Regions from separate parts of the Rhizobium sp. SG570 genome, predicted to be linked through region 1. Evidence: predicted binding sites of a transcription regulator. Region 1 holds the regulator's gene; each other region holds the start of a gene.
What was found. Region 1 encodes LexA, which represses DNA repair genes until DNA is damaged. Its sites were predicted from a motif close to TGTTCNNNNTGTGTTCNG; they were not measured.
Positions count from the first base shown of each region.

Region 2: FHT28_RS18110 (UvrD-helicase domain-containing protein) is a predicted target of LexA. The motif match lies at 3,484-3,501, and genes of this name have one in related genera.
Region 3: FHT28_RS29835 (ImuA family protein) is a predicted target of LexA. The motif match lies at 4,927-4,944, and genes of this name have one in related genera.
Region 4: FHT28_RS14645 (2'-5' RNA ligase family protein) is a predicted target of LexA. The motif match lies at 4,642-4,659, and genes of this name have one in related genera.

Region 1 is NZ_JAAZQI010000002.1:585,330-593,086, reverse strand. Features, by position in the region: gene eno (phosphopyruvate hydratase) at 99-1,373, opposite strand; gene kdsA (3-deoxy-8-phosphooctulonate synthase) at 1,523-2,362, opposite strand; gene FHT28_RS06700 (VOC family protein) at 2,359-3,246, opposite strand; gene lexA (transcriptional repressor LexA) at 3,671-4,393, shown strand; gene FHT28_RS06690 (ComEC/Rec2 family competence protein) at 4,374-6,833, opposite strand; gene gltA (citrate synthase) at 7,114-7,757, shown strand, end outside.
Region 2 is NZ_JAAZQI010000008.1:235,666-243,422, reverse strand. Features, by position in the region: gene FHT28_RS18120 (sugar MFS transporter) at 1-364, opposite strand, end outside; partial or broken gene FHT28_RS36265 (GIY-YIG nuclease family protein) at 591-770, opposite strand; gene FHT28_RS18110 (UvrD-helicase domain-containing protein) at 966-3,431, opposite strand; gene FHT28_RS18105 (efflux RND transporter periplasmic adaptor subunit) at 3,789-4,955, shown strand; gene FHT28_RS18100 (efflux RND transporter permease subunit) at 4,973-7,757, shown strand, end outside.
Region 3 is NZ_JAAZQI010000021.1:4,070-11,826, forward strand. Features, by position in the region: gene FHT28_RS29800 (oxidoreductase) at 1-339, shown strand, start outside; gene FHT28_RS29805 (alpha/beta hydrolase) at 390-1,238, shown strand; gene FHT28_RS29810 (VOC family protein) at 1,340-1,870, shown strand; gene FHT28_RS29815 (alpha/beta hydrolase) at 2,011-2,769, shown strand; gene FHT28_RS29820 (RidA family protein) at 3,149-3,538, shown strand; gene FHT28_RS29825 (hypothetical protein) at 3,686-3,916, shown strand; gene FHT28_RS29830 (SOS response-associated peptidase) at 3,936-4,709, opposite strand; gene FHT28_RS29835 (ImuA family protein) at 5,003-5,761, shown strand; gene FHT28_RS29840 (DNA polymerase Y family protein) at 5,676-7,190, shown strand; gene FHT28_RS29845 (error-prone DNA polymerase) at 7,187-7,757, shown strand, end outside.
Region 4 is NZ_JAAZQI010000006.1:169,576-177,332, reverse strand. Features, by position in the region: gene FHT28_RS14660 (quinone oxidoreductase) at 255-1,229, opposite strand; gene FHT28_RS14655 (LysR family transcriptional regulator) at 1,288-2,202, shown strand; gene FHT28_RS14650 (SulP family inorganic anion transporter) at 2,293-3,933, shown strand; gene FHT28_RS14645 (2'-5' RNA ligase family protein) at 3,943-4,560, opposite strand; gene FHT28_RS14640 (hypothetical protein) at 4,804-4,941, shown strand; gene FHT28_RS14635 (methylated-DNA--[protein]-cysteine S-methyltransferase) at 5,103-5,666, shown strand; gene FHT28_RS14630 (hypothetical protein) at 6,043-6,483, shown strand; gene FHT28_RS14625 (nitroreductase family protein) at 6,819-7,757, opposite strand, start outside.

The sequences.
Region 1 (7,757 bases):
TGACTCTACCGCGCGCCCAACAAAAAACCGCGCCCGAGGGCGCGGTTCAAGATCAGCGAATATGAACAGCAAAATCCGACGGATCCTGCGGGTCAAGCTCAGCCACGAAGAATGGAGCGGCCGGCATACTTCGCCTGCGGGCCGAGACCTTCTTCGATGCGGATGAGCTGGTTGTACTTGGCAAGACGATCGGAGCGCGACAGCGAGCCGGTCTTGATCTGACCGCAGTTGGTGGCAACCGCAAGATCGGCGATGGTCGAGTCCTCGGTTTCACCGGAGCGGTGCGACATGACGGCCGTGTAGTTGGCCTTGTGCGCAGTTTCGACAGCGTCGAGCGTTTCCGTCAGCGTGCCGATCTGGTTGACCTTGACGAGGATCGAGTTGGCGACGCCCATGCGGATGCCATCGCGCAGACGAGCGGAGTTGGTGACGAACAGGTCGTCGCCGACGAGCTGCGTCTTCTTGCCGATCAGGTCGGTGAGCGTCTTCCAGCCTTCCCAGTCGTCCTCGGCCATGCCGTCTTCGATCGAAACGATCGGGTAGTTGGCGGCGAGTTCAGCGAGATATTCGGCCATGGCGCCGGATTCCAGCGTGCGGCCTTCGCCTTCGAGCACGTACTTGCCGTCCTTGAAGAACTCGGTCGAAGCGCAATCAAGGCCAAGAGCGATTTCTTCGCCCGGCTTGTAGCCGGCTTTTTCGATCGACTTCATGATGAAGTCGAGAGCGGCAGGGGCGCTGGAGAGGCCAGGCGCAAAGCCACCTTCGTCACCGACGTTCGTGTTGTGGCCCTGGGAAGCCAGTTCCTTCTTGAGGACGTGGAATACTTCCGAGCCCATGCGCACGGCATCGCGGAAAGTGTCTGCGCCGAGCGGCAGGATCATGAATTCCTGGAAATCGATCGGATTGTCGGCATGGGCGCCGCCGTTGATGATGTTCATCATCGGAACCGGGAGCAGGCGAGCGTGAGCGCCGCCGACATAGCGATAGAGCGGCAGGTTTGCACTCTGGGCAGCGGCCTTGGCGGCGGCGAGCGATACGCCGAGGATGGCATTGGCGCCGATGCGGGACTTGTTCGGCGTGCCGTCAAGCTCGATCATGATGTCGTCGATCTGGATCTGATTTTCAGCGTCCATGCCGCCGATCGCGTCGAATATCTCGGTATTGACGGCTTCGACAGCCTTCTCCACGCCCTTGCCATGATAGCGCTTGCCGCCGTCGCGAAGCTCGACGGCTTCATGCGCGCCAGTCGACGCACCCGACGGAACCGCCGCGCGGCCCATGCTGCCATCTTCGAGGTAGACATCGACTTCGACAGTCGGATTGCCACGGCTGTCGAGAATCTCGCGGGCGATAATGTCGGTGATTGCGGTCATGATAGCTTCCTGCTCGCTGGTTTATAAATCGATTGAAATGGTCTTAATCGAAGACGCGGAAATTACAATGCCGCTCCGCACCCCGATTTCGCACTCCTTCAGGCCCCGTAACGCAAATACATGTCAGCCTGTTGAATGCCTGATATTTCTCAAGCCTTGGCGATGGCGTCGAAGGCAAGCAGCTTCTCAAGAAGCCGCGGCATATCCTTCAGATAGACCATGTTCGGGCCGTCCGACGGCGCATTGTCCGGATCTTCATGCGTCTCGACGAAAACGCCGGCGACGCCAACGGCGACGGCGGCGCGCGCCAGCGTCTCGACGAATCGGCGATCGCCGCCCGTCGAACCGCCCTGCCCGCCGGGCTGCTGCACGGAATGGGTCGCATCGAAAATCACCGGCGCGCCCATCGCCGCCATGATCGGCAGCGAGCGCATGTCGGAGACCAGCGTATTGTAGCCGAAGGAGGCGCCGCGCTCGCACAGAAGAATGTTCGGGTTACCGCTGTCGTTCAGCTTGGCAAGCACGTTCTTCATGTCCCAGGGAGCCAGAAACTGTCCCTTCTTGACGTTGACGACGCGGCCGGTCTTGGCGGCGGCAACCAGCAGGTCTGTCTGGCGCGACAGGAAGGCCGGGATCTGCAGGATATCGACCGTCTTGGCGACGACAGCACACTGCTCTTCCGTGTGAATGTCGGTCAAGACCGGAAAACCGTATTCCTTTTTCAGATCGGCAAAGACTTCCATGGATTTTTCAAGGCCGATGCCGCGCTTGCCGGAGAGCGAAGTCCGGTTCGCCTTGTCATAGGAGGATTTGTAGACAAGGCCGATGCCAAGCTTGCCGCAGAGTTCCTTCAGGACGCCAGCAACCATAAAAGCATGCTCGCGGCTTTCCATCTGACACGGACCAGCAATAAGCGACAGCTTGGCGGTGTTGGAAAACAGAACCTTGGAGGCTCCCTCGCCGACGATCACTTCAGAATTCGTGCTCATGCTATCTCCTCGAAGGCGAACAGGGCGCCCGGTCCGGGGGCCAGCCTTGTCAATATACGATTGTTCTTACGCGTGTAGGTGACGCCGTTAGCAGCGAAATGCGACGATGTCACGGAAAGATCGCGTGTTTTGAAAAGGATTGCGCGCGCCTGCAAGCCGGGATCGTCCGAGTGAACAGGCAAATCGTAAAACGCTTCCATGCCTGCCGGCGTCAGGAGCTCGATATCGGCATTGGCCGCCCTGATCGTCAGACCGAAAGAATGTTCCGATATCCAGGGTTCACCGACGATCGCTTCGAAGAAAGTGCGGAACGCGGCCGGGGTGGGTGTCGATATCGCCACCCGCGCAATGCCGGTGACGCCGTTTTCATGGCGCTCCAGCACGCTGCGATCGGCGGGCAGCGGATTGATGCGCTGGCAGCAGAAGGCCAGAAAATCCGGCGCACGCAGATCGGCGGCGAAAGCGAGACGAAAACCGGCGACGGTCTCGGTTCCATCCGGCATTTTCATGGGACGCGAGAAATCCAGCATGCGTCCCGCCGAGATGGCGCTTACCCGAAAGCGCTCGTCATCGGCGACAGCATCCTCCGAGCCGAACACCACGGCTGAAAAGCCGTCTTCACCGAGCCGGAAGCGATAGGCCTGATCGCGCGCAACGAAGACATTCCCCGCGCCGACGCTCTCCTCACATTGCTCAGGGGATGCCACTGCCAGCGGTTCAAGATAGGTCTTGTCCGCAAAGAAGACACAGGCATTCTCGGTGCCGAACGGATGCCGGGCGTCGGGCGCGACGGTGAAACCGAGCTTGCCGAGCCGCTCGCGCGCCAAAGCGAGATTGACGGTCGGCAATACGAGATGATCCAGCGGATGCGGCGACAAAGTCATGATGTCTCCTATTTTCCTGCGCCCGCAGGTTTGCGCCCATCCATCCTCCAATTCAAGATGAAAGCAAGACGATAGAGGCGCAAGACGACCGCATGTCCTGTCGAAGACGCTAGATCATGCGGCTGATTCTTTGATCGGTACCGGAATCGCATGTCGTGAAAATGGCTTTCATCCATGCGTCAGCTACTCAAGGTAGGCTGCATGCGCCCAATGAAGGGCTAAACAGCATTTCCTTATGTTTTCCGATATGTTAGCGCGGATATAACCATATGAGACTTTTATCGGGTCCACCCAGTGATGTCGAATATTTAACTGTCCGTGCAAAGCTTTACCGAAATTTAAGTACTTGCGGAACACATATGGAACATATAGTGTCCGTTCTGGATTTGTTTCACGCTTTTCTCGATTCTGGGGTTCCAAGACGATGTTGACGCGCAAGCAGCAGGAACTGCTTCTCTTCATTCACGAACGGATGAAGGAGTCCGGCGTGCCACCATCTTTCGACGAGATGAAGGACGCGCTGGATCTTGCATCCAAATCCGGTATTCACCGTCTGATCACGGCTTTGGAGGAACGAGGGTTCATCCGCCGGCTACCGAACAGGGCCAGAGCGCTTGAGGTCATCAAGCTGCCGGATGCCTATAATCCAAGCCTGCAGCCGCGCCGCGGCTTTTCGCCGAGCGTCATCGAAGGCAGCCTCGGCAAACCTCAGCCAGTTGCGCCGCCTGCTCCGCCAAAAGTTGCGAACGACGACCAGAACAGTTCTGTTTCGGTACCGGTCATGGGCCGCATCGCCGCTGGCGTTCCGATCTCGGCCATCCAGAATAATACCCACGACATAACCGTCCCTGCCGACATGCTCGGCTCGGGCGAGCACTATGCGCTGGAAGTAAGAGGCGATTCGATGATCGATGCCGGCATTTTTGACGGCGATACGGTCATCATTCGCAATGCAACGACTGCCAATCCGGGCGATATCGTCGTCGCGCTCGTCGACGACGAGGAAGCGACGTTGAAGCGCTTCCGCCGCAAGGGGGCCTCCATCGCGCTCGAGGCAGCCAATCCCGCTTATGAAACCCGCATCTTCGGGCCGGATCGCGTCAAGGTGCAAGGCAAGCTCGTTGGCCTCATTCGCCGTTATCACTGACCGGTGATGCTCGGACGATCGGCGCGCCGAATGTGCCTGTGCGCCAATTGTATGTTCTGTGCCGAGCCCATGGGCGCTGTGGATTTTCGAACGCAGTTACCACATTTGGCTTGTCGGTGCTGAGGTCCATCTCAATGGACCCTGTCTGCCGCAATGTGGCGCCTGTGAAAAGCATGGCGCCGGAGCGGCAGCGATCCAGGCGCAGTCGTACGGGAGTGACGACGATATTGGCCGTATCGCAGGCCGGCGACAGGTAAGCTGCGTCCTCGATGGTGACCAGCATCGCGCCATTTTCAAGCATCGCGACGCACCATGCGCCCTTTTGGCAAGCAAAACTGCCCTGCATGGCCTGGTCGAGTGCTTCATCCATTGCCTTGCGAACTGCGCCCTGCTCTTCGACGCTCAATCGCCGGCGATGATCCGTCTTGCTTATCTGGGGAAGGCGGCTGTCAACAGGAAGGATAGTCGGAGGTTGATGCTCGCTCGCAACCAGCGCTCTCTGCCACTGTTCGAAAATGAAAGCCTGCGGTCTTTCGCGATTTGTTGCCAGTATGTCGTCCTGTCGCAAGGCAACCAGAACACCATCCTCGGAAATCATGAGATCCGGTTTGGGCACGCCAGAGCCGAATGCTGCCACGCCGAGGGAAGAAAGCAGCAACAGCAGGCCAACATGGCGCACGCTCGTTCGCAACATCGTCATGAGCAGAAAGCCTGCGATGAATGTCGGCATAAGCCAGGCGGGCTGGCGGCCGAAGGTAATATCGCCGCCCCATCCCGCCACCGTTTTGGCGATAGCGATGACCAACTCCAGTCCCTCGCCGGTGATTTGCCAAAAGGGCCCGTCGAGACCAAATGGCATAAGCAACATGGCCGCCATGCCAAACGGCATGACGACGACGGAGACGATCGGCATCGCAGCGAGATTGGCTGCAAGGCCGTATGTCGCCAACCGGTGAAAATGCTCGATCGAGAAGATCGCCGTCGACGCGCCGCCAATGAAGGAGGTCGACAATATGCCGCCGAAGAAGCGCGTAACGAACAGCAGCGGGCTCAGGAGCCTGGAGCGCGAAAGAATATTTTCCCGATGCTGGCGCCGTTTCCAAAGCGTGTAGCCGGATACCAGCGCCAGCGTCGCGGCGTAGGACATCTGAAAGCTCGGTCCGAGCACCTGCGACGGCGACAGGCTGAGAATGACGATTGCCGAGAGCGCGACGTTGCGCAGACTGATCGACGGCCGGTCGAAGAGCACGGCAACCAGCATGATCGCCATCATGATGAAGGCGCGTTCGGCCGACACGCCAAAGCCGGAAATGAGATAGTAAGCCGTCAGGGTTACCAGCGCGCCGAAGGCGGCTATCTTCTTGGTCGGCCACGCCTGCGCCATGCCGGGAAACAGGCTGAACAGATAGCGCAGGCCGATATAGAAGATGCCGGCCGAAAGCGCCATGTTGAGGCCGGAAATGGCAATGATATGCGTGAGCCCGGCCATTCGCAGCGCTTCGGTCGTTTCGTCCGAAAGCGCGCGTCTCTCATCGGTGACAAGCGAGGCCGCGAAAGCGCCGGTGTCGCCGGGCAAGGTCCTTCTAATCCTGTCGCCTATGCTGTTGCGCAGGCCGGCAAGCCAGATATCCGCCTTGTCCGACACCGAATCCGCAGCGACATCACTGGCCGGTGACAGTAGGGTCGGCTTTCCAAAGGCAAAGCCGTTTGCACCGATGCCGTTGAAATAGGAACTGAACGCGAAATCGTTGAGATCAGGCAGAGCAGGTCCGGCCGGAGGCGTCAGTCGCGCCTTGCCCTGGATGCGGTCGCCGAGGTTGAACGGTTCTGCCTGTTTGCGCACGAAAATGGTGACGCGCTCCGGCGGTCTGCGAATGGCCGGCTTTTCTGTCTTGTCAACTTTGACGACGTATCGCCAACCTCCGTTATCGTAGGACTCTCGCCTTTCGATCCGACCTGTGACGGTCGTGGTCACAGCCGAGTCAAGCATGACGGTCGATGCCCGCCAGCTTTCCCATTGCGCCAGAGCCATGCCCAGACAAACCAGCATGCCGGCGAAGAGGACATGCCGAAGCACGCGGCCCGCTTCGCGCCTGAAAAGAAAGCTGCCAGCCAGGACCAGGAGCGCAGCAAGGACCGTCTGCGGCGGCGGATCGATATCGGCCTTGAACCAGAAGATCGCGCCGAGGCCCATATAGATCGGCGCAAACAGGATGGCACGACCATGCGCGGCCTCCTCTTCGATCAGGCGCCAAACAAAGGATCTGATGCGACTGACAGCCAGGTAGAAACGCGCGACCGGCGGCGCCTGATCCTGCGTCCGCTCCCGCTGCTCCGCTTTGGCACGAGAAACAAAGGGCGTGGCGGCATGGTGAGGCTCTGCAGGCCCAGGAAGATTCCTGCCATCCTCCTGCTGCTCCGGTGCCTCTAAATTAGGCATTCACTGCCTGCCCCACGCAAAACTACAGCTATGACGCGATTTTTGCCGTCACCATTCGGTGAATTCAACCAAAATCGGCACACCCACTGCCAAATTGCGCCATTTACCGGAACGGGGGGATCAAATGCCCTACTGCATTGCCCAAAAGTTGATACCGCAATGCACAATTCGGCATTAGGATAACTTGGCATTAGGCTCTGGATCATATAGCTAGTCGGTAGTCGCTTAACCTTTTGGCGCTTTTTATGGCGTCAATCCCGCCAAATCTTGGAGGATCAGCATGACGGAACAAAGCGCGAAACTAACTTGGGGTGAGAAGACGGTAGACCTGCCGGTCAAAACCGGGACCATCGGCCCGAGTGTCATTGATATTGGTGCCCTTTATAAGAACACCTCCACTTTCACTTACGATCCTGGCTTCACCTCGACCGCGTCGTGCGAGTCCAGCATCACCTATATTGATGGCGACGAAGGCGTTCTGCTGCATCGCGGCTATCCGATCGAACAGCTGGCCGAACACGGCGATTTCCTCGAAGTATGCTACCTGCTACTCTACGGCGAACTGCCGACAGCCGCACAGAAGAAGGACTTCGACTATCGCGTCGTGCACCACACCATGGTGCATGAGCAGATGTCGCGCTTTTTCACCGGCTTCCGCCGCGACGCGCATCCGATGGCAGTCATGTGCGGCTGCGTCGGCGCTCTGTCAGCCTTCTACCACGACTCGACCGACATCACCGATCCGCATCAGCGCATGGTCGCGAGCCTGCGCATGATCGCCAAGATGCCGACGCTTGCCGCCATGGCCTACAAGTACCATATCGGCCAGCCCTTCGTTTATCCGAAGAACGATCTGGATTACGCATCGAACTTCCTGCGCATGTGCTTTGCCGTTCCCTGCGAAGAGTATGTCGTCAATCCGGT
Region 2 (7,757 bases), on a different contig from region 1:
CGAGGAAGAGGGTATAGACGCGATAGCTGGCGGCAGGAATGAACAACGCGCAGCCGACGGCGGCAATAGCGAGGCCGGCGACGATCCCCCACTTGTAGGTGATGCGCTTCACAAGCGCTCCGGCCGGCAGCGATACGATGAAATACGCGCCGAAGAAGCAGAACTGGATCAGCATCGACTGGGTGTAATTGAGCTGAAAGACGCTCTTCAGGTGCGGGACCAGAATGTCGTTCAGGCAGGTGATGAAGCCCCACATGAAAAAGAGTGAGGTGAGTGCGATAAGCGCGAATTGATAACTGCCCTGGCCTTGGTGTGCGGATGCACGGGCGCTGGTGGGCGCAGAGCTTGTTGCTGAGCCAGCCACTTTTTTATCCTCGGTTTTTGTTTTTGCCAGGCTTCGATGATCGGCCCGGGCGAGAGCCCGAACGGGCCGAGATGCAGGCTGGCAGCGGCTTGCCGAGATACCGCGGGAAACGCGGAATCCCGAAGCCGCCAAAGTCGATATAATCGATTAGGACTGGATTGGTAGCTTGCTAGCGATGCGGATTTTGCAGGGCTGGGATGTTGGGGGCGGGCGGCTGATTGAGCGTCTACCACAATTCATAATATAGGGCGCGCCAATCGGGGTTCATTTTCTCAATCAGCTCGATCTTCCATTGGCGATGCCAGTGTTTCAGAGACTTTTCCCGCTTTATGGCTGAAACGATGTCTGCGTGATCTTCATACCAGACGAGCCGCGTGCAACCATACTTCCATGCGAATCCGGGTGTGTGACGCGCCCGTGGTTCTAGTGGGCACAATGCGTCCGGTCGGAATGCTTTGCGTGGATCCTCGGGTCAAGCTCGAGGATGACGGAGGGTGGGGAGATGAGGAGCCCTACAGTGAGTCCAAGGCCTCGCTTTATATTGGCGTAGGCCTTCGCATTCGTGTGCGCCCTCTGGTCCCAAACCGGATGATCTAGGTAATCAAACCCGCTCCACAAACCCATCCAGCACACGTTTCTGCCCGGCGCGGTCGAATTCGATCGTCAGCTTGTTGCCTTCGATCTCCGACACATTGCCATTGCCGAACTTGATGTGGAAGACGCGGTCGCCGATGGCAAATTTGGAGGGTTCGGAGGAGGTGGACTTGGCCACCAGCTCGCCGTCGATCGTGCGCACTTTCGGGCCGCTTTCGCCGTAGCCGATACGTTCGACGGCGTGGCCGGAGCGGCTGCCCCAGTTGTCGCGGGTCGCGTCGGTCTTGTTGGCCTGGGCGCGTTTCCAGCCAGGGGTGGAATAGGAATTGGCGAAAGGCTCGGCTTTGTCGAAACGCGACTGGCCATAGCCGCCGCGGCCGTACCCGCCGTAGGATTGCTCGACTTCGGCGACTTCGACATGGGTGACCGGCAATTCGTCGAGAAAGCGGGACGGGATGGTCGATTGCCATAGGCCGTGGATGCGGCGGTTGGAGACGAACCAGATGTGGCAGCGGTGTTTGGCGCGGGTGAGGCCGACATAAGCGAGGCGGCGTTCTTCCTCCAGGCCGGCGCGGCCGCTCTCGTCGAGCGAGCGCTGATGAGGGAAAAGGCCTTCCTCCCAGCCGGGCAGGAAGACGGTGTCGAATTCCAGGCCCTTGGCGGAGTGCAGCGTCATGATCGAGACGGCATCGAGGTTTTCGTTCTGCTCGACGTCCATGACGAGGGCGACGTGTTCGAGGAAGCCGCGCATGGATTCGAAGCTGTCCATCGAGCGGATGAGTTCCTTCAGGTTTTCAAGCCGTCCGGGCGCTTCCGCCGATTTGTCGTTCTTCCACATGTCCGTATAGCCGGACTCCTCAAGGATCTGCTCGGCAAGTTCAGTGTGCGGCGTATTTTCGAGCAGGCCCTGCCAGCGGCGGAAGGATTGCACGACGTCGAACAGCGCCTTGCGCGCCTTTGGCTTCATCTCGTCGGTCTCGATGATGTCGGCCGCTGCCGCCAGCATTGGAATATCGCGCACGCGGGCGTAATCATGCAGCGCGCGCACCGTGGTATCGCCGAGGCCGCGCTTTGGGGTGTTGACGATGCGCTCGAAGGCGAGATCGTCGGCCGGCTGGCAGACCAGGCGGAAATAGGCCATGGCGTCGCGGATTTCGAGGCGCTCGTAGAAGCGAGGGCCACCGACGACGCGGTAGTTCAGGCCGAGCGTGACGAAACGGTCTTCGAATTCGCGCATCTGGAAGGAGGCGCGCACCAGGATCGCCATGTCGTTCAGCTTGTGTTTGTTGCGCTGAAGCTGCTCGATCTCCTCGCCGATGGCGCGGGCTTCCTCCTCGGAATCCCAGGAGGCGTGCACCTGCACCTTGATGTCGTCAGGGTCGGAACGGTCGGTGAACAGCGTCTTGCCGAGCCGGCCCTCATTATGGGCGATCAGATGCGCGGCGGCACCGAGGATGTGCTCGGTGGAGCGGTAGTTGCGCTCGAGCTTGATCACCTTGGCGCCGGGAAAATCCTTTTCGAAGCGCAGGATATTGTCCACCTCCGCGCCGCGCCAGCCATAAATCGACTGGTCGTCGTCGCCGACGCAGCAGACATTCTGCAGCTCGCCCTTCGGCCGTTGGGCTAGGAGTCGCAGCCACATATATTGCGCCGTGTTGGTGTCCTGATACTCGTCGACAAGGATGTAGCGAAAGCGCTGGTGGTAGTCCTTCAATATGTCCGGATTCTGCCGGAACATATTGATCGGATGCAGCAAAAGGTCGCCGAAGTCGCAGGCGTTCAGCGTCTTCAGGCGGTTCTGGTAAGCGGCATAGAGTTCGCGGCCCTTGCCATTGGCAAAGGCGCGGGCATCGCCCTCGGGAATCTCGGCGGGGCCAAGACCCTTGTTCTTCCACGTGTCGATCATGCCGGCGAATTGCTTGGCCGGCCAGCGCTTGTCGTCCAGGCCCTCTGCCTGGATCAGCTGCTTGATCAGGCGGATGACGTCGTCGGTATCGAGAATGGTGAAGCTGGAAGAGAGGCCGACCAGCTCTGCATGGCGGCGCAGAAGCTTGACGCCGATCGAGTGGAAGGTGCCGAGCCAGGGCATGCCCTCGACAGCGCCGCCGACGAGCAGGGCGACGCGTTCCTTCATTTCGCGCGCCGCCTTGTTGGTGAAGGTGACGGCGAGGATCTGGCTGGGGAAGGCGCGGTTGGTGGAGAGGATATGGGCGATGCGGGTCGTCAGCACACGCGTCTTGCCGGTTCCGGCGCCGGCAAGCACCAGAACAGGCCCGTCGAGCGTCTCCACCGCTTCCGTCTGTTCCGGATTGAGGCCTGCGAGATAGTCCGGCCGGCGGTGGCTGTCGCGCGCCGCCATGGCACGGGCCGCAATGCCGCCGCCGATGCTGCCTGCATCCGGCGCAGAACGGCGCGGCGCCAGATGCTCCGGCTCCTCGTCAAAGAAGGGAATGTCGTCATGTCCGATGGTCATGTGGCCCAATGTAATGATTCTACCCTGAAAGGCAAAAGAAACGGGCTGAAAATAGAACAAAAAGTGCACATTCACAGGTAAAGCAGGTAACGGGGAGGCTGTTCCCGCATCTGAACGGGAGATGTGGGAGTGCGAATGAAACGCCTCGTTGTCTGCGGAAATATTACAACTTTGTCATAGTCTGCGGCAAAGCTTGCCGCATATGTATAAAAAAACGATATTGCAGAAAATCGGGCACAATCGTGCGTTATGAAGCCAACCCGAACTTGGCCTCGGCAAGCGCGCTTGACGCGACGAGGCCATGCCAAACCGACGACGCGATTTCATCGCCTCTGACACAACGAGCCGGAGACGTGCATGACCGCCTGGAAGCAGCTTTCCTTGTGTTTTTTCTTGCTGGTGGCGGGTCTTGCCGCCGCCGTGGCCTTCGTGCCGGGCGCAGCCGGCCTGTTGCAGGGAGCTGGCGTTCCGGAAGCCGTGGTGGCGGTTGTTGCGCCCGGCAAGAGCGACAATGGCGAGAAGCAGGCTAGTGCTGCCAATGGCGGTGCACGCCGCGGCCAGAATGTGCCGCTCGTCGTTACGGAGCCGGTGGTCGGCGGCATCATCAATGACCGCCTCAGCGCCATCGGTACAGGCGACGCCATCCGTTCGGTCGTCGTCATGCCGCAGGCAGCCGGCACGATCCGGGAAATCCTCATCAAGTCCGGTGATCGGATAAAGCAGGGACAGGTGTTGGCCCGCCTCGACGATGACGAGCAGGTCATCGCTCGCGGCCAGGCGGAAGTAGCGCTGAGGAGCGCATCCGAGAAATCCCAACTCTATCGCAATATCAAGTCCAGCGTGTCGCGCATGGATGTCTTCGATGCGGAGATCGTCGAGCAGGGCGCCAAGCTCGCGCTGCAATCGGCGGAACTCGCCTTGAAGCGCCGCGATATCGTTGCGCCGATCGACGGCATCGTCGGGATCGTGCCGGTTGTCGTCGGCGACAACGTGACGACGACGACCAGCATCGTGACACTGGACGACCGCTCCGAGATCCTGGTGGACTATTGGGTGCCGGAACGCTTCGCCAATACGGTCAAGGTCGATCAACCGGCGGAAGCGACATCGGTTGCGCTGCCGGGGCGCGTCTTCACCGGTGTGGTCGAGGCGGTGGACAATCGTATCGATGGCGCCAGCCGGACCTTGCGCGTGCGCGCCCGCATCGACAACGCCGCCGATGAGCTGCGGGCCGGCATGTCCTTCAATGTCGGCATGCGCTTCTCCGGCGAAACCTATCCCTCCGTCGATCCGCTTGCGGTGCAGTGGGACGGAGAGGGCGCGCATGTATGGCGCGTTGCCGACGGCAAGTCGTCGAAGGTGCGTGTCAGCATCGTGCAGCGCAATCCGGATGCCGTCTTGGTCAAGGGTGATCTTCGCGATGGCGATCTCATCGTCATCGAAGGATTGCAGCGTGTGACCGAAGGCGGCGACGTTCGGTTTGCGCGCGATGTCGCCCAGGCCTCGGAGGTCATCACGCAATGACGGGGCAGGGCGATGAGATGAAGGAAGCCGGCGCGGGTTCGGGCAAGCAGTCCTTCACCGCGCTTTTCGTGCGCCGGCCGATTCTGGCGCTGGTTTTCAATACGCTGTTGGTCGTTGCCGGCCTTGCCGCTTATGTCGGCGTCGAGGTGCGTGAGCTGCCGGATGTCGACCGTCCCGTCGTCACGGTGCGAACCGTATTCGACGGCGCGTCGCCGCAGACGGTGGATCAGGAGCTGACCAAGGTCATCGAAGGTGCTGTCGCTCGCGTCAGCGGTCTGAAATCGGTCTCCTCCAGCTCGTCCTTCGGACAGAGCAGGGTGACGCTGGAGTTCTCCGACGCCACGGATCTCTCGGTCGCCGCCAACGACGTCCGCGATGCCATCGGCCGCATCACCGAGCAATTGCCCGATCAGGCCGATGCGCCGCAGATCGTCAAGGCGGATTCGGATTCGCAGCCGATCATGCGCCTTGCCGTAACCTCCAGCACGTTGACGATGGACGACCTGACGCAGCTCGTCGACAAGGAGATTACCGACCGGCTGGCTTCGGTCGAAGGCGTTGCCGATGTCGAGCTTTACGGCGATCAGGAGAAAGTCTTCCGGATCGATGTCGATCAGGCAGCGCTGGCGGGGCGAGGATTGACGATCGGCGATCTGACGACCGCGCTTGCGACGGCCGCGCTCGACGTGCCGGCGGGGTCGCTGAAAAGCGCCCGTCAGGATATAGTCGTGCGCGCTACGGCTGCGCTGCAGACGCCGGAGGATTTTGCGCGGCTGATGGTCAAGGACCGTGTGCGGCTTTCCGATGTCGCTACCGTAACGCTCGGTCCGCGCGACGGGACGACCGCGCTGCGCTCCAACGGCGTGCAGGGGATCGGCCTCGGCATTATTCGTCAGGCGCAGTCGAATACGCTCAATATCTCGGAAGGCGTGAAGTCTGTTGTCGCGCAACTTTCGAAGTCACTGCCCGAGGGGACGCGTATCGTCATCACCAGCGACGATGCCGTGTTCATTCAGGGAGCGATCCACGAGGTCGTGCTGGCGCTCATCCTTTCCGCGCTGATCGTCACCGTCGTTATCTACCTCTTCCTGAGAGACTGGCGGGCAACGTTGATCCCGGTCGTCACCATGCCGGTGGCGCTGACGGGTACGCTCGCCGCGCTCTACATGGTCGGTTTCTCGGTCAATATCCTGACGCTGCTGGCGATCGTGCTTGCCACCGGCCTCGTGGTCGACGACGCCATCGTCGTGCTGGAAAACATCGTCCGTCGCAGGGCCGAGAAAATCGGGCCGCGGGCCGCCGCCGTGCTCGGCACGCGCGAAGTCTTCTTCGCCGTCATTGCGACGACGGCCACGCTTGCTGCGGTGTTCATTCCGCTGTCGTTCCTGCCGGGGCAGGTGGGCGGCCTGTTCCGCGAGTTCGGCTTCGTGCTTGCCTTCTCCGTCGGCCTGTCGTCGATCGTGGCATTGACGCTTTGCCCCATGCTCGCGTCGCGCATGCTCACCAAGGAGATGCGCGAGGATCACGGCATGCTCGGCCGTTTCGGCGAGCTGTTTGCCACCGTCTATCGTCGGACGCTGCGGGCCTGTCTCAATGGACCGCTTGTGGTCATCGTCTTCTGCGCCCTGTTCTCGGCTGCCGCCCTCTTGGCATTCATGAATGTCAAAAGCGAACTGACGCCAAACGAAGACCGGGCCATGGTCATGCTTCGCCTGACCACGCCGCAGGGGGCGGGTCTCGATTACACGAAGGATCAATTGCAGCGCGTCGAGGAGCGGCTGCAGCCGCTGATGGATAGCGGCGATATCCGCAATATCTACGCAATCTCCGGCATGAACGGCCAGAAGAATAGCGGTTTCATGGTGCTGACCCTGGCGCCATGGAGCGAACGTCATCGCACGCAGCAGGACATCGTTTCCGACATCAACCGCGCCACGGCAAATGTGCCGGCCCTGCGCGGCAACGTTATTCAGGCCAACAGCCTGCGCATTCGCGGCGCCGGCAGTGGCGTGCAGATGGCGCTTATCGGCAATAATCATGAGGCGCTGACCGAATCGGCACTGAAACTGGTGCAGGCGCTCGATGCAACGGGCCAGTTCGACACGCCGCGTCTTAACAACGAACCGACCCAGGCCCAGGTTTCCGTCGCCATCGATCGCGAGCGCGCTTCCGATCTCGGGGTCGATATTACAGGTCTTTCGGTCGCGCTGCAGTCGCTGCTTGAAGGGCGTTCCGTGGTCGATGTCTTCGTCGCCGGCGAGTCCTATCCGGTGCTGCTGACCTCGACGATGCGCCCGATCGACGATCCGACCGATCTTGAGAACGTCTATTTGAAGACCGGCGACGGCAAGATCGTGCCGATGTCGGTTATCGCATCCTTGAAGGAGAATGCTGTTGCGCCGCAGCTGACCCGCGAGCAGCAGCTTGCGTCGGTTGCGATCACCGCCGGCCTCAAGAACGGCATGTCGCTCGGCCAAGCCGTCGAGGAGGTGACCAGGATCGCGGCACCGCTATTGCCGCCTGGCGCGCGGTTGATGCCGTTGGCGGAAGCGGCAACGCTGGAGGAGAATTCCAGCGGCATGGCGCTGACCTTCGGCTTTGCCATCGTCATCATCTTCCTGGTGCTTGCTGCGCAGTTCGAAAGCGTGCTGTCGTCGCTGATCATCATGTCCACGGTGCCGCTTGGCCTTGCCTGTGCCGTTTTCGCGCTTGTCATCACCGGTTCGAGCCTCAACATCTACAGCCAGATTGGGCTGGTGCTGCTTGTCGGCGTGATGGCGAAGAACGGGATACTGATCGTGG
Region 3 (7,757 bases), on a different contig from region 1:
GAGCTGAAGCCGTTCGGCATCCGCGTGCTGATCGTCGAGCCTGGGCCGTTTCGCACCGATTTCCTTGGACGTTCGATTACGGTTGCGGCCAACGAGATGCCGGAATACGCCGCGACCTCACGCAAGCACTATCGCGAAACCAACAACGGCAGTCAGGCAGGCGATCCCGACAAGGCGATCGCGGTGATCCTGCAGGCAGTCGATGCCGATGCCGCCCCGCTTCATCTGCCGCTCGGCCCGATCGCGCATTCGATCGCCGAGCGAAAGCTTTCTTCCTTCCGCAGCGATATCGACGCCTGGCGCGACATCACGATCGCCACCGATTTCGACCAGCCCTGAGCGCTGGCCGCAAGCTCTGTTTGAATGTCAACATCGACTGGAAAGTAATCATGATCGCAACTTTGAAGGGGTTTACCCAGCAGCTGGTGCCGGTGAATGGCATCAAGATCAACGCTGTCACGGGGGGCTCAGGTCCGCCGATCCTTCTGCTTCACGGCTGGCCGGAAATATGGTGGGAATGGCACCATGTGATGCCGCTGCTCGCCGCGCATTTCAGCGTGGTGGCCATGGATCTGCGCGGCGCGGGTTTTTCCGACTGCCCGCTTGACGGCTATGACAAGGCCACGATGGCGCACGACGCGCACGAGGTCATGGTTGCCCTTGGGCATGAACGCTACGCCGTGTGCGGCCATGACATCGGCGGAATGGTGGCGTTGCCGCAGGCCGCCATCTATCGGGAGGCTGTTACTCACCTGGCCGTGCTCGACGTTCCGCTTCCCGGCTGGACGCAATGGGAGGCGACGACTGCAAGGATCTGGCACTTCAGCTTCCATATGAACCGGGATCTACCGGAGCGCCTGATTCATGGCCGTGAATATGATTATGTTTCGGCCTTCATGGCGGAGCGGTTCTACGATCACAGCACCTTCGATCCGACGGACATCGAGATCTACGCGAAGGCGATGGCCCTTCCTGGCCGCACGCGCGGCGGCCTGGAATGGTATCGCACCCTCACTGCCGACCATGCGGCTGCACTCGAGTACAAAAGGCAACCGCTCGAGATACCGGTGCTAGGTCTCGGCGGGGATCAGCGGTTCGGTGCGCATATGGTCCCGATGCTCAAGGAGTTCGCCAGCAAGGTGACGGGTGGGTCGATTGAGCGGTGCAGCCATTATGTTGCCGACGAGCGGCCGGACGAAGTCGCGGCCGCTCTGATCGATTTTCTCAAGCCCAATTGAAATTCTGCGACCGCCCCGTCGTGGGCCTGATCGCGACATTGCGGGCGAGTTGCGCCCGCACCCATCGCATTCGATCGATTCAATATGAAAGGAAAAGTGTCATGACCGCACCTCAAATTCGCGGCGTCAATCACATCGGCATCACGGTGCCCGACATCGAAGCCGCAAAATCGTTTCTGGTGGACGCTTTCGGCGGCCAGGTAATCTATCAATCGTTCGGACCACAGGATCCGCCGCGGCAGGGACCCGAATTCGAGCGGGCCACGGGTGCTTTCCCCGGAACGGTCGTGCGCGCGCAGGCGATGGTCAAAATCGGCAACGGGCCTGACATCGAGCTCTTTGAAATGCACGGCTCCGAACAAGCCCAGCCGGTTCGAGCGAGCGACTTCGGCATTACCCACTTCGGGGTCTACACCGACGACATCGACGCATCGGTAGAGCGCTTCGAAAGGGCCGGAGGAACGTCTCTCACTGCGCCGCGCGCTATTCCCTATGCAACCGAGAAAGGTCCTGGAAACAAGGTTTGCTACTGCCGCATGCCATGGGGCACGACGATTGAGTTTATCACAACGCCCGACCGCATGGCCTATCACGACCAGACGGATCTGCGCAGGTGGCAGGACGAGGAATAAGTGTGAGCTTTGAGAGCATAACCTCTCGCCGCAGCTTTCTGTCGGGATGGCTGCGGCCTCGGTGCTGGCAGGTTGCGCGTCCATCTCCGACACCGGATCAAGACCGATTTCGCAACACGAATATGAAGGAATCACCGACCATGTCGATTTTCAACAAAGCAGCCGTTGGCCTTACGGCCGTACTTTTGTCTTCTGCTGCGGCGACAGCGCCCGCCTTATCCGGCCCGCGAAATATCGTGCTCGTCCACGGAGCGCTCGTGGATGGCTCCGGTTGGCGCGGCGTTTATGACATCCTGACCCGGGACGGCTATAATGTCAGCATTGTCCAGCAGCCGCTGACAAGCTTGGACCAGGACGTTGCTGCCACGAAAAGTGTGCTTGATCAGCAGGACGGAGACGTCGTTCTCGTCGGTCACAGCTACGGGGGTACGATCATCACGGCGGCAGGAGATGATCCTAAGGTGAAGGCCCTTGTCTATGTCGCGGCGCTGCAGCCCGAAAAAGGCGAAAGCACTGCACAGTTGCTCCAATCGATGCCTGCGCCGACGAATGATATCAGACCAACCAAGGATGGCTTCCTGCTTATCGACCGAGAGAAGTTCGCCGCAGATTTCGGGGCAGATCTACCCAAGGATCAGGCGGAGTTCATGGCCCGGTCTCAGATGCCTGTCGCCGTCGCGGCCACCAATTCGCAGGTTCCAGTTGCGGCTTGGCACGACAAGCCTAGCTATGGAATTGTCGCCAGGAATGACAAGACCATCAACCCAGACTTGGAGCGTTGGATGTACAAACGTGCCGGCTCAACGGTGACAGAGGTGGAGGGCAGCCACGCTATCTACATCTCACAGGCGGCTGCAGTGGCAAAGATTATCGAGGAAGCAGTCAAGGCTACCAAATAGCTGCGGTATGCCGTCTGCATAAGGCGCTTATGTCGATCAACTTGCTCACTGTGTCAGATCTCGGAACGTGACGCAGCGATTTTGAGACAAGTGCCTTAACTCGGTAAAAAGCCTTCCTAAACACAGCTGTCTATGGCTCAACGATAAAGAGCGTCATCGGCTGAGTTACCCTGACACCTTGTGAGGTCCGTCACCGTTTGTGCCACATGATGAACCTCTTCGACTTCAACTGAAAACACACAGATGCATTCCGGCGGTCGACGTGAAAAGATAACTGTACCGTTGGTCATTCGTACTGGCTGACCCAGCGGCTCCTAAGATTTTCGCGACACATGTTCCAGCGCCGCTGGCAACCACACCAGAGATTGCGAGGACCACTATGGATCGAGAGATCATCATACCCGATGAGATGCGGGAGATCGTCAGCCGCGCAGGCTATGCTCCTGCGGTTAAAGTCGGAGACACAATTTACGTCGTTGGCCAAGTAGGACGGACAAAGGATCTAAAGATTATTCACGATCCGTCAGAACAATTCAGAGCTATGTGGGACAACTTAGGGATTGTTCTGGAAGCCGCGCATTGCACGTTCGATGACATCGTGGAAATGACAAGCTATCACGTCGAAATGTCCAAGCACATGGACGTGTTCCGGACTGTTAAAAACGAGGTATTTCCGAAGGGAACCTATGCGTGGACCCGAATAGGTGTCTCCGAACTCGCCCACCCGGGACTCCTCGCTGAGGTGAAATGTGTTGCCGTTAAGCGATAATGGAAACTATTTTGTCGCGAGCGATCCCTTTACGCTGAAGCATAAAGTTTACAACCGCTTAGAGAATCTGAGGCGACTGACTATGGCTCGACCGGAGCGCAAGGGAAGCGGCGGATCGCAAAGGCCTATCAGGAGGCATGCGCACTCGTGGTGACGATCGATCGCGATTGTGGGTCAGCGCGCCCACGCATCGAAGCATGTCTAGCCCGTTTCAACATTCACAAGAACGCCGACGATGAAGCTGCCGCCGGCTGGATGCTGGCCGCGATCCAGGAACGGGTGAGCGAACGGAACCTCTGCGGTTGGCGTCGGCTCAAGGGGATCGTCGATACAGCAGTGCACGAACTCCTTTTGTCCGAACAGCTATCCGTTCATTGAACGGCCACAACGAGGCTCGCTATGGTAAGCCTGATCGACTGACCAGCTCGCCTTCCTTGGTGACGATGGCCGAGCCATAGGGCTCACGTCCCGCGACGATCAACGCATCATCCGGCAATGGCCGCGCGAGGTCCTTCGCCTCCTCCCATGGCGCTCTCATCCAGACATCTGTCTCTTCCTTAGTCAGCAGGAGCACCGGCATAGCCTTGTCGTGGATCGGCTTGACGAGATCGTTCGCGTCGGTCGTCAGGAACCCGTAGAGATCGTCGGTCGTGAAGCCGTCCTTGACCTTGCGCACGGATATCCATTGCGGAACATGGATACCGGCAAAGAACATCAGCGGCTTGCTTTCATCGCGGGCGAACCAAGCATTCGGCACATTGCCGCCATCCTGCTGGCTTGCCGGATCCGGCTCGGCGAAGCTGGTGACAGGGACCAGACAGCGGTTCTCGACACCGAACCAGCGCCTCCAATGCGGTAACTTCAGATTGCGGACGTTGGTGACGCCACGGTCGACCTGCTCGCGCACCAGCTGCTCGAAGTGGAACTCCTTGCCCTTGGCCCGCAGTTTCTCGGCCTTGGCCTGGGCTAGCTTCTCAAGGGCGAAGCGCGGGGAGGGAAGCCCCCAGCGCGCATGGATGAGCTGTTTCTTGCCGTCGATGGTGTTGCGGACGATCGGCCCCATCTGGTCGGGGTTCATCTGATAGGCCGGCATCAGGTTGATCAGGCTCTCGGCGTCCTGAGCCCACTTGTTTACCCAGTCCTTATCTTCCATGCGGTACAGGTTGCACATAGACGCTCCATCTCCCCTTGAAGCTGGGCACATGGTAGCCGACGAGGCGCCGGAATGCCAACTGGCAGCTGTTGGCGGATTGGCGCCGAAAATTTCTCCTCAAGCTTCATCACCGCCCGTTCGAAGTCATGTCCATGATTCCCAACGCGAATCTTAAAGTCGACTAAAATAGGGGGATAATATTCCTATTTCGGGTTGCTTGACACGTAAAACGACTTGGAACATTTAGTGAACAAATACACTTGACCGACATTAGGTCGATACCAACACGACCTTGCAGGGGCCCGTGAATGATGACCGCTGCCCGTAACAGGGTGATATCCGATCTGAAGGATCGCATTGCGTTACTGGAAGGAAACGCAGACAGGAGGAGCGGCTGTCTCGCTTTCGGCGTGCCTGAGATCGATGCCGTATTGCCGGACGGTGGCCTCGCCTATGGCGCGGTGCACGAGTTCGCGGGCGGCGGGGCAGGGGTGGTCGATGGCGCGGCCGCGGCCCTGTTTGCCGCCGGTATTGCCGCCCGGACCAAAGGAAAGATCGTCTGGTGCCTGACGCGGCCGGACCTGTTCTTTCCAGCATTGGCGCAGGCTGGTCTTCATCCCGATCGGGTCATCTTCGTCGAGGCCGACGCGCAAGAGGACGTTCTCGCCTCGATGGAAGAGGCCCTGGCCTTTGGCGGGCTTGGCGCCGTCGTCGGCGAGATCGTCCGGCTGCCGATGGTGGCGTCGCGCCGCCTGCAGCTGGCGGCGGAAAAGACCGGAACTATGGGCTTGGTGGTCCGGCGTTGGCGCCGGCAGGGGGAGGCCTCGGATTTCGGGCAGCCGACGGCGTCGACGACGCGGTGGCGGGTGAGCGTGCTGCCATCGGAGGAATTGCCGGTTCCGGGCGTCGGGCGGCCGCGATGGCTGCTTGAATTAATGAGAGTGAAGGCGGGTGAGTGCGCTGAGTTTGTCGTGGGAGCGTGCGATGCCACGGGTCGTATCCATCTATCTGCCGGACCTGCCAATCGAGCGGATCAGGCGCATGGATCAAAAAGCAGAATTATCGCCTGACAGGCCGCTGGTGCTGATCGCGAGCAGCGGCTCCAAGCGTTGGATATCGGCGGCCGATGCAAAGGCCAGGGAAGCGGGCATCCGCTTGGGCATGCCGGCCGCCAAGGCACAGGCGATGGTGCAGGGTCTGCAGTTCGTCGATGCGGATCCGGCAGCCGATGCGCAAGCGCTCGAGCGGATCGCGCTCTGGTCCCTCACGCAATATTCTCCGATCGTCTCCGTCGACGGCACGGATGGCATCGTCATGGATACGGAAGGCGCCGATCACCTGCAGGGCGGCGAGCTGCCTATGCTGACTGGGATCGTCAACCGCTTCCGGGCGAGGGGGCTCACTGTCCATGCGGCGATCGCCGACACCTGGGGTACGGCGCATGCCTGTGCCCGGGCCACCCATCGCGAGACCGTCATCATCCCACCGGGAGAGACCGCCCGCGCCGTCGAACACCTGCCGATCTCGCATCTGCGGCTATCTCCAGAGATCGTCGCCAGTCTTCGCACACTCGGCTTCAAAACCATCGGCGAACTGTCGGCGACGCCGCGCGCGCCATTGGCGCTGCGCTTCGGACCGGAGATCGGAAGGCGTCTCGACCAGATGTTCGGCCGCATAGCCGAGCCGATCGATCCCATCCGGGCGCCGGAATGGATCGAAGTTGGCCGTGCTTTTGCCGAACCGATCGGTGCCGCCGAGACGATCGACAAATATGTCGGCCGTCTCATCATCAGGCTGGTGGCCGAACTGCAGCGTAGAGGTCTCGGTGTCCGCCGCACCGACCTGATTGTCGAAAAGGTCGATGGCAGCAGGCAGGCAATCCGCGCCGGCACGGCCAAACCAGCGCGCGACGTCGCCTGGCTGAGCAAACTGTTTCGCGATCGAACGGAAAAAATCGAGCCCGGCTTTGGCATCGAGAAACTGACGCTCATCGCCGTCATGACCGAACCGCTCGGCGAGGAGCAGCGGTCGTCGCTCGTCGACGAAGGAGATCAGGACATCACGCCGCTGATCGACACCTTCGGCAATCGCGGACAGCGCGTCTATCGCATCGCGCCCGTCGCATCCGACGTGCCCGAACGCAGCATCCGGCGGATCGCGGCGGCAGCCGAAGACGTCGCGGAAACCTGGGTGCATCATTGGCCGCGGCCGGTGCGGCTGTTGGCACGGCCGGAACTGATCGACGTCATCGCGCTGCTGCCGGATCATCCGCCCGTCTCCGTCACCTGGCGCGGCAAGCGTCGGCGGGTCAGGCGCGCCGATGGGCCGGAGCGCATCTTCGGGGAGTGGTGGACCAGGAGTTCCGAATTCGATGCGGTCCGGGATTATTTCGTGATCGAGGACGAGAGTGGCGAGCGGCTCTGGATCTTCCGATCCGGCGATGGCGTCGATGCCGCTACGGGCTCGCATCGCTGGTTTTGCCACGGGATCTTCGCATGAGCTACGCCGAGCTGCAGGTCACCACCCATTTCTCCTTCCTGCGCGGCGCGTCGTCGGTCGACGAGCTGTTCCGGACGGCCAAGGATTTGGGCATCAGCGCACTTGGGATCGTCGACCGCAATTCGCTCGCCGGTATCGTCCGGGCATTGGAGGCGTCGCGGGCGACCGGCCTGCGCCTCGTCGTCGGCTGCCGTCTCGATCTTGCCGACGGCATGTCGATCCTCGTCTATCCAACGGATCGCGCCGCCTATTCCCGCCTGACCCGGCTGCTGACGCTGGGCAAGGGCAGGGGCGGCAAGGCGAACTGTATCCTGCATCTCGAGGACGTCGCTCTTTATGCCGAGGGCCTGATCGGCATTCTCGTGCCCGATCTTGCCGACGAGACCTGTGCCCTTCAGCTCCGGAAGCTTTCCGAGATCTTCGGCGATCGTGCCTATCTGTTGCTCTGCCTGCGCCGGCGGCCCAATGATCAGCTGCGACTGCATGAGCTCTCCAATCTCGCGGCGCGCTTCAAGGTGAAGACGGTCGTCACCAATGACGTCCTTTTCCATGAACCGTCGCGCCGGC
Region 4 (7,757 bases), on a different contig from region 1:
CTGCGGGCACCGGCAAGCGCGGTGTCCATGCTGTTTGCCACGAAAAATCGGGATTCGTATCGGATAGACATGGCGGCGATAGCCGACCGGCCATGCGGCGCCACGAACAATCGGTAGCAGGCAAGGGCCGCCCCGGTCAATGGAATTGCTGCTTTGCAGCAAAAGCCATTGACGGGATGATGCGATTGTGCGTGGGGCTTTGAAGGTTCTTCGCCATGGAAGCGGGGCCGGTGGTCAGCCCCGCTCGAAAGGGCTCACATCGTCAATACGACGCTCGCCGTCGTCCGTCCGGCCTCAAGGTCCGCATGCGCCCGGGCTGCGTCCTTCAGTTCGTACTCGGCGCCGATCGGATTGATCAGCCCGGCCTGCAGGTATTCCATCAGGGCCTTGGTGCCCTGTCGGTAGAGCTCGGGATCGTTGGCATAGGTCAGCACACTCGGACGCGACAGGCCGATGGCGCGCGGCGCGGTCAATTCCTCTATCTCGATCGGCGGGATGGGTCCGGCAGCCTGGCCGAGGCTCGCAACCATCCCGAAGGGGCGCACGGCGGCAAGCGTCTGCGACAGCATGGCACCGCCTATACCGTCGATAGCAAGATGCACGCCACGACGATCGGCGATGCGGCGGGTCTCCTCCACCCAGTCTTCGGCGGTGTGCAGGAGAACGGTGTCCGCGCCGGCCTCATAGGCAAAACCGGCCTTGGCTTCGGAACCGACCGTCGCGATGACGTTGGCGCCAAGCCGCTTGGCGAGACGCGTAACCAGCTGGCCGACGCCACCGGCCCCCGCATGCACGAGAACCCATTCGCCCGCTTTCAGCGGATAGACCTTCTGCAGCAACATGTGGGCGGTGAGCCCGCGCAGCATCGTGCTGCCGGCAACCCGCTCGCTGACGCCATCCGGCAGTTTCACCAGCCGCGATGCCGATAGCGTGCGCATCTCGGCATAGCTCCCGAGCGGATGGCCGATATAGGCGACGCGATCCCCAACTTTCAGCTCTTCGACACCGGGGCCGATCGCGTCGACGACGCCCGCGCCCTCGAAGCCGAGGGCGCTCTGGCCGGGCGGCAGCGGATAGAGCCCGGAACGGATGTAGATGTCGACGAAATTGACGCCTGAGATGCTTTGACGGATCCGGGCCTGGCCGGAGCCTGGCTCTGTAATGGGAAGATCAACGGCTTTCATGGTCTCGGGGCCGCCGGGGCCGGTGATGACAATCGCTAGGGGCATTGGGAAGTCTCCTTTCAGGAAATCTTTGACCACAAACATCAGCCTGAATGAATTCGGTATGAGTTCACCATATCTGTGCAATAATGCACCGATGATCGACTGGCAGGACCTTCTTCATTTCGCCGCCCTGGCGCGAACGGGCTCGCTCTCGGCGGCGGCGCGCGAGTTGGGCGTGGATCACGCAACTGTCGGCCGGCGCATTGCCGCACTGGAGCGCTCGCTGGATCTGCGCCTGATCGACCGGCGGCCGCGCACGTCGCCGCTGACGGCCGATGGCCGCGCTATCGCCGAACTGGTGGCCGGCATGGAGGACAATGTCGAGGCGATCAGGCGCTATTCGAAAAGCGCTGTCGCCGGGCTTTCCGCAGCGGTCAAGATCAGCGCGCCGCCATCGATCGCCGCTCATCTTCTGGCCCCGAAAGCAGCCGTCTTTCGCGCCGAGCATCCGGATATTACATTGACCATTGCCGGCGTTACACGCCGCGCCGCCCTCAATTACGGCGAGGCCGATATCGCCGTGCGCATGACGCGGCCGGAGGAGAGCGATCTGCCTGTCCGGCGTATCGGCGTGATGCGCTTCGGCCTCTATGCCATCCCGGCTGTGGCGCAAATGCCTGAGGAGGATTGGTCTTTCATCGGCTACGACGCGGCGATGGAGCACCTGACGCAGCAGACCTGGCTGCGCAGCCTGCTGGCCGGCCGCCCGATCGTGTTTCGTGCCACAGATGTTTTCGGTCAGCTCGAGGCTGCCCGTGCCGGTCTAGGTGTCGTGGCGCTCCCTGCATTTCTGGGGGATGCCGAAGCGGGGCTGATGCGCTTGCCTGTGGCCACTCCTTCACCGACGCGGGATCTCTGGCTCGTGACCTATCCGGATCTGCGTCGCTCGCTGGCCATTCGCGCCGTCATGGATTTTGTCACCGAAGTGATCGGCAGAAGCTGTCCCTTGCGCGATGGCGCCGAAGCGGCGGTGTAAGCCGAAGGTTTGCCAGCTTATTTTCCTGTTGCAGCTTGGCGGCGAATCTCTATCCATAAACAGATGAGCCATCCCTATGGTCGGTGATCGATGACGAAGCTGAGCAGCTGGTTCGTGGTGGACAGGGCGGATCTGGTTGCGGGCATATCGGTTGCCGGCCTGATGTTGCCGGAAGCCGTTGCCTACGCCGGCATCGCCGGCCTGCCGCCGCATCGGGCCATTCTTGCCGGCATCGCCGGATGTCTCGTCTATGCCGTGTTCGGCCGGAGCCGCTTCGCCATCGTCTCTCCGACATCCTCCTCCGCCGCCATTCTTGCCGCGACGCTGGCGGTCATGCCCGGTGACGCCACGGTCAAGGCCGGTTTGGCCACGGTCGCCGTCGCGCTCGCCGGCGCTCTGTTTGTCGTCGCTTCGGTCTTGCGCCTCGGCGGCATCACCGGCTTCATTTCCCGACCGGTGCTGCGCGGCTTCGCGCTGGGTCTCGCGATCACCATCATCCTGCACCAGCTGCCCATCCTCGTGGGCGTGCCCGTGCAGGGCTCGAACATCTTTATCTACGCGGCAGCCCTGTTCGGCGCTGTTCTGCAGTGGAATCCGATCAGCGTCGCCGTCGGCGTCGTGGCGCTTGCGGCATTGCTGCTGCTCAAGCGATTGCCGGGTGTTCCCGGCGCCTTCCTTGTGCTCGGCGCCGGCATTCTCGCTTCATACCTGTTCGGTCTGGAGGCGCGTGGCGTCAAGCTGGTCGGTGCAATCGAGATCCTGCCGCAATGGCCGTCGCTGCCGGATGCCGGCTGGATGGCCTATTCGCGGCTGGTGCAGTTTACAGTGCCCCTCGTGCTCATCCTCTTTGCCGAATCCTGGGGCACCATGCGGGCGCTGGCGCTGCGCTATGGCGAGACGCTGGAGGTCAATCGCGAACTCGGCGCGCTCGGCGCCGCCAATATCGCCAGCGCCCTCGTCCAGGGCATGCCCGTCGGCGCCGGTTTTTCCGCCGGTTTCGCCAGCGAGGCGGCCGGCGCGAAGACACGCGCAACCACTGTTTTCGCCGCCATCGGCCTTGCCATTCTGATTGCCTGCGCCGGGCCGCTGGTGGCGCTTCTGCCCGAGCCGGTGCTGGCGGCAGTGGTGATTGCAGCCCTCACGCATGCGCTCGATCCCAGCCCGATCCTGCATCTGCGGCGGCTGCATCGCGATTTCTACGTCGCGATCGGCGCTGCTGCGGGTGTGCTGATTTTTGGTGTCCTCAACGGCATGCTGCTGGCAATCGCACTCTCGCTTGCCGCGATGATGCATCGACTGGCCTCGCCCTATGTCGCCCGACTGGGGCGCCTCGGCAGCAGTCACAACTTCGTCGATATCAGCCGGCACGGCGATGCGTCCGAGATGCCGGGCATTGTCATCTGGCGACCAGGCGAGACGCTGTTTTTCGGCAATGCCGACACGATCTTCGGCGAGATCCTGTCGCGCAGCCGCAGCGAGGCGGGATTGCGGGCCGTCGTTCTCAGCCTTGAAGAGAGCTTCGATCTGGACAGCACGGGGATGGATGCCTTGATGGAGTTCGATGGCGCCATGCGCCGCGCCGGCATCCGCGTGCAATTCGCTCGTGCGCATGATCGGGTGCGCGATCTCATGGCGGCAGCCGGCATAGCCGATCTTGAGAGCCGCTGCAGCTTCAGCGTCGAGGATGCGGTGGCGGCGGTGATGGCGGATGACAATCAGCCGAAGGTTTGAACGGGCTGTTCAGTCGCGCAAAGTCCAATAGCAAAGATGCTCGTGGATTGATTCACCCTGTAGGCTGTTGATGAGGACGAAGTCTTTAGCTGTCCAGCTCACAGGTTCTTCGAGCACGGTGTCGGGAACTGGATGTCCCTGATAGAGCAGCGTCATATGCGGCTCGATGGGCTTTTCCTTGATGGGCGCAATGCCGGTAAGCCGCATGGCATCGACCAGTTCCTGATAGATCGCCTTGAGTTCGGTGTTTCCATTCTCGTTCCATAGAACAAGCGGGCGATTATCGCCATTGCCGAAACTGACGGCCCGGTCGAAGACTACCGAACAGGACGGCTTTCTAACTCTGGAGGCGGCTTCCATCGCCGCAAACACCGTCTCTTCGGGCAAGTAGCGAAACGAGCCGATAGTATAGAGCGTCACATGGAGGAGATTGGCTTTTCGCGGCTTCGCGAAAAACCGGTACCGTCGATGGAAATTGCCTGCAAGCTTGTGACTCTTTGCGGCGATCTCCGGATCGGGAAGGATTGCAAAATAGAGTTCGCTGATTGGCCTTTGATCGATTGGCGGTAGTGTCCGGCTGGACGAACCGCCGCTGAGATAGAGCGAGAGCTGGTCTTTGTTCTTCATGGGATTGCGTCAAAGCCACGCGGCTTTGCCTCCTCCTATTCTGGTGATCCGCACATCATAGGGACGCATGGCAGCTATATCAAGAACAAAAAGAGAACATACTTGATGAATCGGGGCGAGTAAACTGGCTGAAGGCGATCCGCCGAATCTCAATTTTAGAAATGCCATCGAATAAAATGCCCGCCTGATTTGTTCACTCTCCGCCAGGGGTATTTGTGCCGTCTTCAAAAGGAACGATCTCACATGTTGACGAAAGCCATCTTCTCGATCGCCTTGCTCGCTCTCGTCGGTCTCGGTGTTTCCTCTTGTTCCACCTCGGACCAGCATGGCTCCGGTGGCAACATGACGATGAATCCTCCTCCGGCCGGCGGCGGATACTGATACGCCAGGATGCGAGGTAGGATTGGGGCGCCGTCATCGCGGCGGCGCCGTTTTCCTCAACGGGCAAAATGTCGGCAATATCGGCCCTGCACAAGAATCGGGTTGAATTTCACGGCTCGTGGCACGATTTTCATGACAAGTGGAAACACGGAGCGTCCGTCATGAACGAGACAAGGCAAGACTATCTGATCTTCGAAACCGCCGGCGGTTTCTGCGGTATCGCCTGGAGCGATATCGGCGTCATACGCTTCCAATTGCCGACGAAGGATGCCGGGGCGACCGAACGCCTGCTTCGGCGTCGCCTGCCGAATGCGCATCCCGGCACGCCGACGCCTGAAGTCGCGGAGGTCGTCGCCAAGGTGAAACGGTATTTTGCGGGCGAAGAGATCGATTTTTCCGGCGTCGCCCTCGATCTCGGCGAACAGGATGCCTTTTTCAAGCAGATCTACGATGCCGCCCGGCAGGTCACCTGGGGCCATACCACCACCTATGGGACGCTTGCGAAACAGCTTGGCGTCGGGCCGGAAGCCGCCCGCGACGTCGGCCAGGCGATGGCAAAGAATCCGGTCGCGCTGATCATCCCCTGCCATCGCGTTCTGGCGGCAGGCGGCAAGATCGGCGGCTTTTCGGCGCCCGGCGGTTCCAACGCCAAGGCCCGGATGCTGGAGCTGGAAGGCGTCCAGCTCGCGCCGCCGAAACCTGTGCAGCAATCACTGGGGTTCTAGGCAGCGGCACTGGGAGGAGGGGAGGCTTCCTCACCAGGCTTTCGATACCTGGCGGGCGCGGGAAAACAGCAGCGTCTCCTTGTCGTTGAAGCGCACAGGCGTCGGATCGCTATATCCCGCCTCGCGAGGTCGCAAAGGCCCTGCCGAAGGTTCGCGAAAGGTTTCAATCACCTGGTTGCGACCATGTGACCGATGCCGAGAACTGGTCGCGCGCTAATTTCTTCGAGCAGCGCGCGATCGAATATGTGCTCTAACGCTTTGTTATTATCGTGCTTTGGAACCAATGACGCGCGAAACTGTTCATATATAACTTTGACGCGACGCTGACGTCGTCCCGGCCGGCTGGGTAAGCGGCGCTCTTGAGGAATAGCCCATGATGAAGATTTCGTCCGCATTTCGTTCAGTCGCAGTTGCCACCATTGCCGCCGCGGGAATTAGCTTTGCCAGCGCCGCGCATGCCGACAGCGGTACGATCCGTTTTGCCGTCTATAAGGCTGCCTTCTTCGTCGGTGGTTCCGGAGGCGAGGGCACGCTGACCTTCCATGGTCGCCGCTATCCCGTCTCGATTGGCGGTATCTCGGGCGGCCTCGCCTTCGGGGCCTCCAAGACCTATTTCCAAGGCACCGTTACCCATATTCGTCGCGCCCAGGATGTGTCGGGGATCTACGGTGCAGCGGGCGGCGGCGGCGCAGTCGGCAAAGGCGCCCAGATGATCGTCATGACCAATGACAAGGGCGCCCAACTCGAACTCACAGGCAGGCAGGTTGGCCTGCAGGTCAATGCCGATATCAGCGGTCTGAGCATCACGGTGAAGTAAGGGCGCCACTCCGTTCATCATTCCTCGGATGGGCCCGATTTGCTGAATTTGGCGATTGGGCACTTCCGGGAAAGGTGGCCAGAGAGTGCCCTTCGCCGTCTATTCTCACTCGATTGTTCTTACTGATCGTTACGCATTGAATTACAAGCGCAAAGTTTTCTGCATACGACGAAGAACCGTCTCTCCGATCCGTCAGAAATTTCTGCTCTCGAATTCAAAAGAGAGTTTAGTCGATTCAGAAACTGCTTGGTTTCAGCGACTATCGATATCGATCGGTCGATTTTTCGAAATCTCCGGCAAGCGCGGTCTCGTCAGCCTCAAGGGACATCAAGACCCTACGCCCGGAGAATGACGTGCTCGACCGGACGGCGGAGCGATCTGGGCAATTCCGGACCGTACCCGAATCTCATCACGAGATCCGGCCGACGATCGCCGATGCCGAGATAGGTGGCAAATTGCCCCCGCACGGCGGGAACCTCGACCGGTTGATTGATGAAGGCATGCCGGAGTTGGAGAGCCGTCGCCTGAAGGGCGAAACGCTGACTGCATCGTCCGGATTCTGCCCAGTAGGCGGGTTCGTTCTTGTCAGAGACGAACACGGCAACACCGGCCGAGCTTCTGAGCTGGCTCTCATACTTCCGGTTTTCAGCCTCCTTCGTGAACACCAGATTGAGGATCAAGCGGCCGATCCAATCCGGCAGGACTGGATTGCCGGAGGATTTCGAAAACAAGCCGTCTCGCGTCGAAAGGGCTGAGCCATAGCTGAATCGAATCCACGATTTCAATTCTTCTACGAACGCGACATCGTCCATCTGCGCACTGTTGCCCGCGACCAGATAGGAGAGGATCTCCTCACGCTGCTTCCGCTCCGTGAAAAGCAGCATCCGCACGCCTTGACCGTTTCCTGCGGCTTCCAAGAGCCGGAGATGTTCGGGCGGGACCGAGCGCCGATCATAGACAGTGCGCGTCGATTGACGATGCGGAATAGCGTCGAACAGGTCTGTCCGTTCGGGCGGCGCAGCCTCCAAGTCGACCCGAATTCCGCGCCCTTCGGGATCGTAGCGCGGAACTGCCCGAAGTCCGAAGGCGCGGGCAGCTTGGACCATGTTCTCGACGGCGCAGCCGAGGCTGGCGAACACATGATGATCGTCGGGATCGACAGCGGGCAAGCGACGCCGGGAATCGGGCAGCACGAGGATCGAGCGATCCGAGAGCCGAAATTGCCAAGGCTGCGTGTTATGGCTGTTTGCCGCCAAGGTGGCATAACGGACAAG